DNA from 2 places in the Salinibacterium sp. SWN1162 genome. Region 1 is predicted to be linked to the other one. Evidence: predicted binding sites of a transcription regulator. Region 1 holds the regulator's gene; the other holds the start of a gene.
The links. The regulator HspR, encoded in region 1, represses chaperone genes until heat shock. The targets are predictions, from matches to a motif close to AAGTTGAGTCNNNNNGACTCAACTT.
Positions count from the first base shown of each region.

Region 1 (4,384 bases):
GCTGAGAAGCTGCCAGAAGACGTCAAGACTGAGGTTCAGGCCGACGTCGACGCACTCAACTCGGCACTCGCTAGCGATGACGAAGCGGCTGTAAAGACCGCCTTCGACAAGCTCACCGAAAGCCAGCAGAAGATCGGCGAAGCAATCTACAAGCACCAGGAAGAAAACCCTGAGGCCGCTGCAGAAGGCGACGACGCACCCGCTGGTGAGAGCTCAGACGAAGACATCGTTGACGCTGAAGTTGTTGACGAAGACGAAGCTGACACGGACAAGAAGTAATGTCTCCCAAGAATCGCGACCACGACGAGAACCAGGATCCGGTGATCAATGACGCAAGTCAGAGTGATTCGGAGACCGGCGACGTGAGTGCGTCTGACTCGGCTGCCGCAGAGAAATCTGCGGCAGCCGAGGGGCAGCCCTCCTCTGCTGAGGATGCTGCCGCGGGCGCCGACAAGGCCCCCGACGAGCTGAGCGAAGAAGACCAGCGTCTTCTCGACGAAGCAAGCCGGGACCTCGTTGCCGAAATGCGTGATCAGATGTTGCGTGCGCAAGCCGAGCTGGTGAACTTCCGTACCCGCGTAGAGCGGGATCGGGTGTCGAACCGTGAAGCTGTAATCGCCGACGTGATTCGTTCGATGTTGCCCGCGCTTGATGACCTCGATCGTGCTGACAAGCACGGCGACATCAGGGAGGGAACCCCCATCGCGCTCGTTGCTCAGAAGATCAATGCGAGCTTTGAGCGGTTTGGCCTGCGCAAGATCGGCGAAAAGGGCGAAGCCTTTGACCCCGCTTTTCACGAGGCCGTTGTTCACTTGAACGACCCCGAGGCAACACAGAACACGATCGCTGACGTCATCGAGCCGGGCTACATTCTTGGTGAGCGCGTAGTGCGTGCCGCGAAGGTTGCTGTCTCTGGCCCCGCTGACTAGGGCCGGGGGTGGCGTGTAGTGGCTAGCCAAGATTGGTTCGATAAGGACTTTTACAAGGTGCTCGGGGTGTCGAAAGACATCTCCGAGGCCGACCTGAAGAAGACCTATCGCAAACTCGCGCGTCAATTCCACCCGGATTCGAACCCGGGAGATCCGAAAGCTGAAGCGCGCTTCAAAGAGATCAGCGAAGCGCACTCCGTGCTCTCTGATCCCGAGACGCGCAAAGAATACGATCAGGTTCGTGCCATGGGATCGGGCGCTCGCTTTCAAGCGGGCGGCCAAGGCGGTCAGGCTGGCGGCTTCGAAGATGTCTTTGGTGGCATGTTCGGCGGCGGCGGCCAAAGTTATGGCGGCGGTCAAAGCTACGGCGGAGGGCAATCGGGCGCGAGCTTCGAAGACCTCCTCGGTGGCATGTTCGGCGGTCAGGCCGGCCCCGGTGGCGGCCCCGGTTTTCGGGGCGGCCCCGCCAAGGGTCGCGATCTAGCCGCGAACACGACGCTCGACTTCGCGACTGCCATCAACGGCGAAACAATCAAGCTCCAGCCTGCGGGCGGGCGACCGATGAACGTCAAGGTTCCTGCGGGAGTCAGCGACGGTCAGAAGATCCGCCTCAAGGGCAAAGGCGAGCAGAGCCCGAATGGTGGCCCGGCTGGCGACCTCGTATTGACGGTGACCGTGCGCAAGCATCCAGTATTCGAACGTGACGGCAACAACATTCGTGTTGTGGTGCCGATCACGTTTGTGGAGGCCGTACGCGGTGCCACGATCGAGGTTCCCACGCTCGGCGGTGCTCCGGTGAAACTGAAGGTTGCACCGGGAACCCCGAGCGGGCGAGTACTGCGGGTCAAAGGCCGCGGAGTAGCGACAGCAAAAGCGACCGGAGACCTGCTTGCCGAAGTGCAAGTGGCGGTGCCAAGTCACCTTCCGGATGCTGCGCTCAAGCATCTCGAGGCCTTTGCTGACGCGATGCCCGCAGAGAACCCGCGGGACGACCTGATTGCCCGAGCCAGGAGCTAAGAACTATGGATGAGCTAACTCCCGCGTTTGCGATCGCCGTTGCGGCGGAGCTTGCGGGAATGCATCCGCAGACGCTGCGACAGTACGACCGTCTGGGTCTCGTGTCACCCACGAGAACCAGCGGTCGGTCGCGGCGTTACTCTATGCACGACGTGATGCAGTTGCGTGAGATCGCGGCGCTCAGCGCCGAGGGTCTCAACCTCGAAGGCATCAAAAGAATTCTCGACCTTGAAAATCAGGTCACGGGGCTCACCGCTCGCGTGCGCGAACTCGAAGCGGCGCTCGCTGATGAGATGCTCTCTAAGCCGGGCCGCCGCGTGTTCGCGGCGGGTCAAGCCGGCGAAGTGATCTCGCTGCGGGCAGGAACCCGAGCCGAACGCACCGACCAAGTCGTGCTGTGGCGCCCCTTCGTGCGCCGCGATAACCAGCTTCCGCGCTGATGATGAGCGCGGCACACCCTCAGCACTCGCCACTACGGTGGGAGTTGTGATGTTCCGCGAAGCACCGCCCCTCGGCACACGCGCAATTCTGCGCCAACGCTGGAGCGAAGTCTCCTTTCTGCACTGGAAAGTCGACCCCGCCGTTGTGGCGCCGTTCATGCCCGAAGGCTGTCGCCCCGACACCCTCAACGGCAGCTCTTGGGTGGGGCTCATCGCGTTTCAGATGTCACAAAGCTCATTCTTCGGCGGCCCCCGCATCCCGTGGCTAGGCGACTTTCCCGAAGTGAATGTGCGGCTCTATTCTGTCGACGAGAAGGGGCGGCGTGGCGTCGTGTTTCTCTCGCTGGAGGCCTCGCACTTGATTCCGGTTCTCACCGCGCGGGTCGCTTTTGGCTTGCCCTACCAGTGGGCCTCGATGAAGATCGGGCAGCGTGACGGGCAGATTGCCTACAAAACTCGGCGGCATGGCCAGCCGGATGCGGCATCCCACATCATTGTGCGACCGATCGACGACCGGGCGGCCAGCGTCTCACTCGCGGCCGACGCCGAGGCCACCTTTCTCACCGCGCGCTGGGCGTTTCACGAAACTCACCGTGGACGCACGATCTACGCTCGCAACCACCATGAGCCCTGGCCCCTGCAGCCGGCCGAATTGGTCTACCTCGATGATGGCCTGCTTGCCGCAGCAGGGTTCGAGGGGCTAGCAGACCGCGCCCCCGATTCCGTTCTCTACGCCAGCGATGTTACGACGGTGTTTGCGGCACCTCAGCGGCCGCTCCAGATTCGAATGCCTCAATCGCGGCCAGTGTGGACATCTCAGCGCTCTTCTTAGGTTCTGAGAGCAATATGCCTACCTTGCATAGACAATTTTGTGCAATATGGTCTCACCAGCACAAATGAGCATTGCCTCTTGGGTCGGTCGGGGCCATGATGAGTAACCACAACGTCATATAGGCACAACACGATTGAAACGATGAACCTAGAGAATGAAGGCACGGGGATAGTTCCCGTTCGCGCGTCATTTTCTCGGTTTATCGCCGCAGGCAACGACGCCGAATAACGCAGGAGGCACCATGACGACAGTTCGCGCAGCAATCACACAGACCACTTGGACGGGCGACAAAGAGTCGATGCTCGACAAGCACGAGCAGTTCGCTCGGGATGCGAAGGCGCAAGGCGCCCAGATCATCTGCTTCCAAGAGCTTTTCTACGGTCCGTATTTTGGGATCACTCAGGACAAGAAGTACTACCGTTACGCCGAGCCGGTTGATGGCCCGATCGTTACGCGCTTCCAAGCCCTGGCTAAAGAGCTCGACATGGTCATGATTCTGCCGATCTACGAAGAGGCAATGACGGGTGTGTATTACAACACCGCCGTCGTCGTCGACTCGGATGGCACCAATCTCGGTTCGTACCGCAAGCACCACATCCCGCACCTCGACAAGTTCTGGGAGAAGTTCTACTTCACCCCCGGAAACTTGGGCTTCCCCATGTTCAACACCGCCGTCGGCAAGGTCGGCGTTCACATTTGTTACGACCGCCACTTCCCCGAGGGCTGGCGCGAGCTTGGCCTCAACGGTGCCGAGATCGTGTTCAACCCGAACGCCACCAAGCCCGGCCTTTCCAACCGTCTCTGGGAGGTCGAAGGCCCCGCAGCAGCAGTGGCCAACGGCTACTTCGTTCTTCAGCCCAACCGTGTCGGTCTCGAAGACAACGAGTACGGCGACGAAGCCGTTGATTTCTACGGCACCAGCCAGGTCATCGACCCTCGCGGAAACTTCGTCGGCGAGCGTGGCTCGGGAACCGACGAAGAGATCATGATTCGCGACCTCGACATGAACCTCGTGCAGGAGATGCGCGATGACTGGCAGTTCTACCGCGACCGTCGCCCCGACGCCTACCTGTCGATCCCTAAGTAAGCCACCACGTCAGCCCTAGGTTGTCTTGGCGCCTGGGGAACAGTAGGCACACGACATCGCAGAGGAGCGAATCATGGCC
Region 1 covers NZ_JADYWT010000001.1:458,661-463,044, forward strand. The annotation lists gene dnaK (molecular chaperone DnaK) at 1-279, shown strand, start outside; gene I6E58_RS02160 (nucleotide exchange factor GrpE) at 279-929, shown strand; gene I6E58_RS02165 (DnaJ C-terminal domain-containing protein) at 948-1,946, shown strand; gene I6E58_RS02170 (heat shock protein transcriptional repressor HspR) at 1,952-2,386, shown strand; gene I6E58_RS02175 (YqjF family protein) at 2,436-3,218, shown strand; gene I6E58_RS02180 (nitrilase-related carbon-nitrogen hydrolase) at 3,460-4,305, shown strand; gene hydA (dihydropyrimidinase) at 4,379-4,384, shown strand, end outside.

Region 2 (4,384 bases), 830 kb from region 1:
TGTGGATTCGAGGCGATAGAACTGCCCTTCGTGGCGAACGTCTTTATTCGCGAGCCCCGAGGCGAAGAGTTTCTTGATGATCTCGACGGCTTCGAACATCCGATTGATGCGCTCGTGAGCTTCGGGCCAGTACTGCCCAATGATGTGTTCGTTGATCGCTTCGCCGCTGCCGAGGCCCAACCAGTGACGGCCCGGGTTCATCGCAGCGAGGGTCGCGGAGGCTTGCGCCACCATGGCTGGATGCCAACGAAAAGTCGGCGCCGTGACGCCCGTGCCGAGATCGCCTGTCGTCGTCTCACCGAGACCGCTGAGCACGTTCCACACGAACGACGCTTGCCCCTGCTGCGGCACCCACGGCTGGTAGTGATCGGCCGCCATGACGCCGCGGAAACCCCGACTCTCCGCGTGCTGGGCGAAGCCCATCACCTCGCGCGGATGAAAACGTTCGAGCATGGCGGCGTAGCCGATATGGGGTGCAGAAACAGTCACGGGCATCCGTCTATTGTGGCGCTTACGGCGGCCCAAGTGGGCCCACCATTCGCACAACCGTTGAGTTGGCGGGGCTGCGGGCGGATAATGGCGATCTACTCAATGAGGAGTCAGCATGAATCTCGGCGCGTTTTCTGTCCGTCTCACCACGAAAGACCGCGCTGCGTCTTGTGCGTTTCACCAGAGACGAAGCCTCGAGCGAAGCCTTGGGCGATCTCGAAGCCCGATCGTGATTGATCAGCACCGCTAGCCCGCTGATGCACGTCATTCTTATCCCCGGATTTTGGCTTGACGGAGACTCCTGGGCTCCGATAACCCGCGCGCTACGAGATGCCGGTCACACCGCGCATCCGCTCACCCTTCCCGGCTTGCGGCGCCGCGACACTCACCGTGCTGAAGTCACTCTGGCCGATCACGTTGGGGCTGTAGTCGCGGTCGTTGACGCCCTCACGCACGTCGAAGCCGACGGCAGCGAAAACGGCGACGAAGACGAAGAACCAACGCCACGCATCGCTCTGGTCGCGCACAGCGGTGGTGGCCCGATCGCGCAGGCGGTAGCGGATGCCCGCCCCACCTGTCTCGCCAGAATCGTGCACGTCGACACTGTGCCGCTGCCGAACGGTATGCCCATTAACACCGAGCTGCCTACCGTCGACGGCGAAATTCCCCTGCCCGAGTGGAGCGTGTTCGACAACGAAGACCTCGTCGATCTGACCCCCGAACTGCGGGACTGGTTTCGCGAAATCGCGATTCCCCAGCCCGCGCTCATCGCGAGCACCCCGCAGTCGCTCGCTACTCCAGCGCGCTTCAGTGTGCCCGCTACCGTCATCTGTTGCGAGTTCTCCGCCGACCAAGTGCGCGAGTGGATGAGCGAAGGGGCACTCTTTGCTGCCGAGCTCGCCCAGCTCAGCGACCTCGAACTCGTCGACCTGCCCACCGGGCACTGGCCGCAGTTCACGAAACCGGCGGAGCTCGCCGATGCCATCATCACGGCTTTGCATCGCACCTAAATCGGGTCTTGTCGTCAGCGACCACTCGCCCTACACTGAGCAAACGCCAACTATTGAAAGGAGCCTCGCGTGTTTATTTTTACTGTTACGAAGAACCCCACGACCGCCGGCTCCGTCGGCACCCTCACCGCCTAACCGGTTAGCGTTTTCCGCTCACCGGTTCTGACGGTGGCGGCGCTCACGGAGCACACGACCCAACTCGATCATCGCCAACGGCGATTGACTGACGAGTCTGCATCCCCTTATGCGGGTGCGTTCGCCTCGCGATGATCTTCCCTCTTTCAGCGACTCGCGATCACTGGGGGATGCCGTTGGGTCACCACCTGACACAGCGCAATTGGGCGCGCCTTCCGCATCCACTTTTCTCACGAATACAGCTCACGAAAGACATCTCATGAACGCAACACTGGCGGCTCCGAAAGACCGCCATGACCATCCGCCCGAACTCAGCGCCGCTTCAGCCGCTGTCGAGAAACCGCACCACGCGGCACGACGTAGCGTGGGAGTCATCGACCGTCTTGCCCTGCATCTCGGCGTCGCTCTCATCACCTGGAGTCGCCGGCCGCACCGCTCTCGACTGCTCGCCTCGCCTCAGCAGCGGGCCGAACACCAGCTCCGTCGCGAACGACTGGCTCAGGCCAGGGCTCGCGCCGAGCACAACTATCCGCGGTTCATCATCCGCTGATAACACCACAAAAAACCGCCGCCGGATCTCTCCGGCGGCGGTCTTTTCGTTGTCAGCGAACTGTGAGCACAATGACTTGGCACTCTCCAGATGAGAGTGCTAATTTGTTCTTGTTGAGTCACGGTGACTCAACTTTGAGAAAGGGGTTTCCCATGACACTGTCATTTGATCCTTTTGCCGAACTCGACAGGCTCTCCGCAGCTGCCCAGTCCCGCGTCGGCACCCAGCCCATGCCTGTGGATCTCTATCGTCAGGCTGACGAGTACGTCCTCACCGCCGATCTCCCGGGTGTCGACCCCGGATCCGTTGACGTTGACGTCGATGGCCAGTTGCTCACGATCCGCGCCGAGCGTACGGCCGGCGAGCGCGACGGCGCCAAATGGCTCTCGCAGGAGCGTCGTTACGGCTCCTACCTGCGCCAATTCAGCATCGGTGCCGGGATCGACCGCGAGAACATCAGCGCTAGCTACGACAACGGCGTACTGAGCGTGATTATCCCGGTGTCGGAGAAGGCGAAACCTCGCAAGATTGAGGTCAGCACCAACGCCGACAACCAGTCTCGATCGACCGACAAGGTCGCTGTCACGAGCTAGCCGGCTGTCAGTAGTCGGCGATTCTTGCCGACACGACAACGATGGGCGGATGCTTCACGCATCCGCCCATCGTGTGTTAACCCGTGTGCGCGTCTCGCGCGCTAGGCCCTACAGCGCCCGCAAGCGCGGAGCGATGTCACGCTCGAAGAGCTCGAGGAAGCGACGCTGGTCGCCACCGGGCGCATGGAACACCAGGTGGTTGAGGCCGGCATCCACGTACGGACGAATCTCTTCAACGATCTTGTCGGGATCGTTGCCCACAATCCAGCGCGACGCGATCTGTTCGATCGGCAGAGCGTCGGCAGCGCGCTCCATCTCGATCGGGTCGGTGATGTCGTGCTTCTGCTCTTTGGAGAGAGCGAGCGGCGCCCAGAAACGAGTGTTCTCGAGGGCTACGTCAGCATCGGTGTCGTACGACAGCTTGATCTCGATCATCCGGTCGATGTCTTCGAACTTGCGGTCCATCTTGGCCGCGCCCTCCTTCACTCCGGGAATCAACGCGTCGTTGTAGAGGGCCATGCCCTTGCCCGACGTGCAGATAAAACCGTCACCGGCACGACCGGCGTACCGTGCCACCATGGGGCCACCGGCGGCGATGTAGATCGGGATGGGCTGGTCGGGGCGGTCATAAATGCTCGCACCGTGAGTGGAGTAGTACTCCCCCTCGAACGACACCCGGTCGGAGGTCCAGAGTTCGCGCATGAGACGGACCGATTCGCGCAAGCGAGCGAAGCGCTCCTTGAACTCGGGCCAGTCCTGCTCTCCGGCACCGCGGAATCCGGTCGCTACCTCGTTGAGCGCTTCGCCCGTTCCGACACCAAGCATGATGCGCCCCGGGTAGAGGCAGCCCATCGTCGCGAAGGCCTGAGCGAGCACAGCAGGGTTGTAGCGGAACGTCGGAGTCATCACGCTCGTACCAATACGAATCGTGCTCGTGCGCTCGCCCACTGCCGCCATCCAGCTCAGCGAGAACGGCGCGTGACCGCCCTCGTGACGCCACGGCTGAAAGTGGTCGCTGACCGCAACACTCTCCATGCCGTGAGCTTCGGCGGCCACCGCAATCTCTACGAGTTCGCGCGGGGCGAATTGTTCAGCTGACGCTTTGTATCCGAGAGTGAGAGTCATAAACCTATTGTGCCGGTGTTAGTCGCGCGGCGCTTGCAAAAATTCGGAAACCACCCGCGGTACATAGGGCGCAACGTCTCCGCCGAGCGCCGCCACTTGGCGTACGAGCGAGCTGGAAACGTGCGCGTGGGCGGGGTTCGGCAGCATAAAGATGGTTTCGACGGCTGCAAGATCGCGGTTCACGATCGCCATAGGAGTTTCGTACGCGACATCCACTTGAGAACGGATGCCCTTCACGATGACGCTCGCACCGACCTCAGTGCAGTAGTCAACGAGCAAACCCATGCTCCAGCTCGTGACGCGGATGTTGCCGGCGAACCGAGCATCCGCTATCGCTTGCTCGAGCAGCGAGACGCGCTGGGCAATCGGCAAAAGAGCCGTCTTACCGGGGTTGTGCACGACCAGAACGTGCACTTCGTCAAAGGTTTTTGCCGCCCGCTCAATCACGTCCAGGTGGCCCAGGGTGACAGGGTCAAAGGACC
Region 2 covers NZ_JADYWT010000001.1:1,286,693-1,291,076, reverse strand. The annotation lists gene I6E58_RS06050 (TIGR03557 family F420-dependent LLM class oxidoreductase) at 1-495, opposite strand, end outside; gene I6E58_RS06045 (alpha/beta hydrolase) at 723-1,499, shown strand; gene I6E58_RS06040 (hypothetical protein) at 1,894-2,184, shown strand; gene I6E58_RS06035 (Hsp20/alpha crystallin family protein) at 2,337-2,777, shown strand; gene fgd (glucose-6-phosphate dehydrogenase (coenzyme-F420)) at 2,886-3,902, opposite strand; gene coaD (pantetheine-phosphate adenylyltransferase) at 3,921-4,384, opposite strand, start outside.
Region 2: I6E58_RS06035 (Hsp20/alpha crystallin family protein) is a predicted target of HspR. The motif match lies at 2,295-2,319, and genes of this name have one in related genera.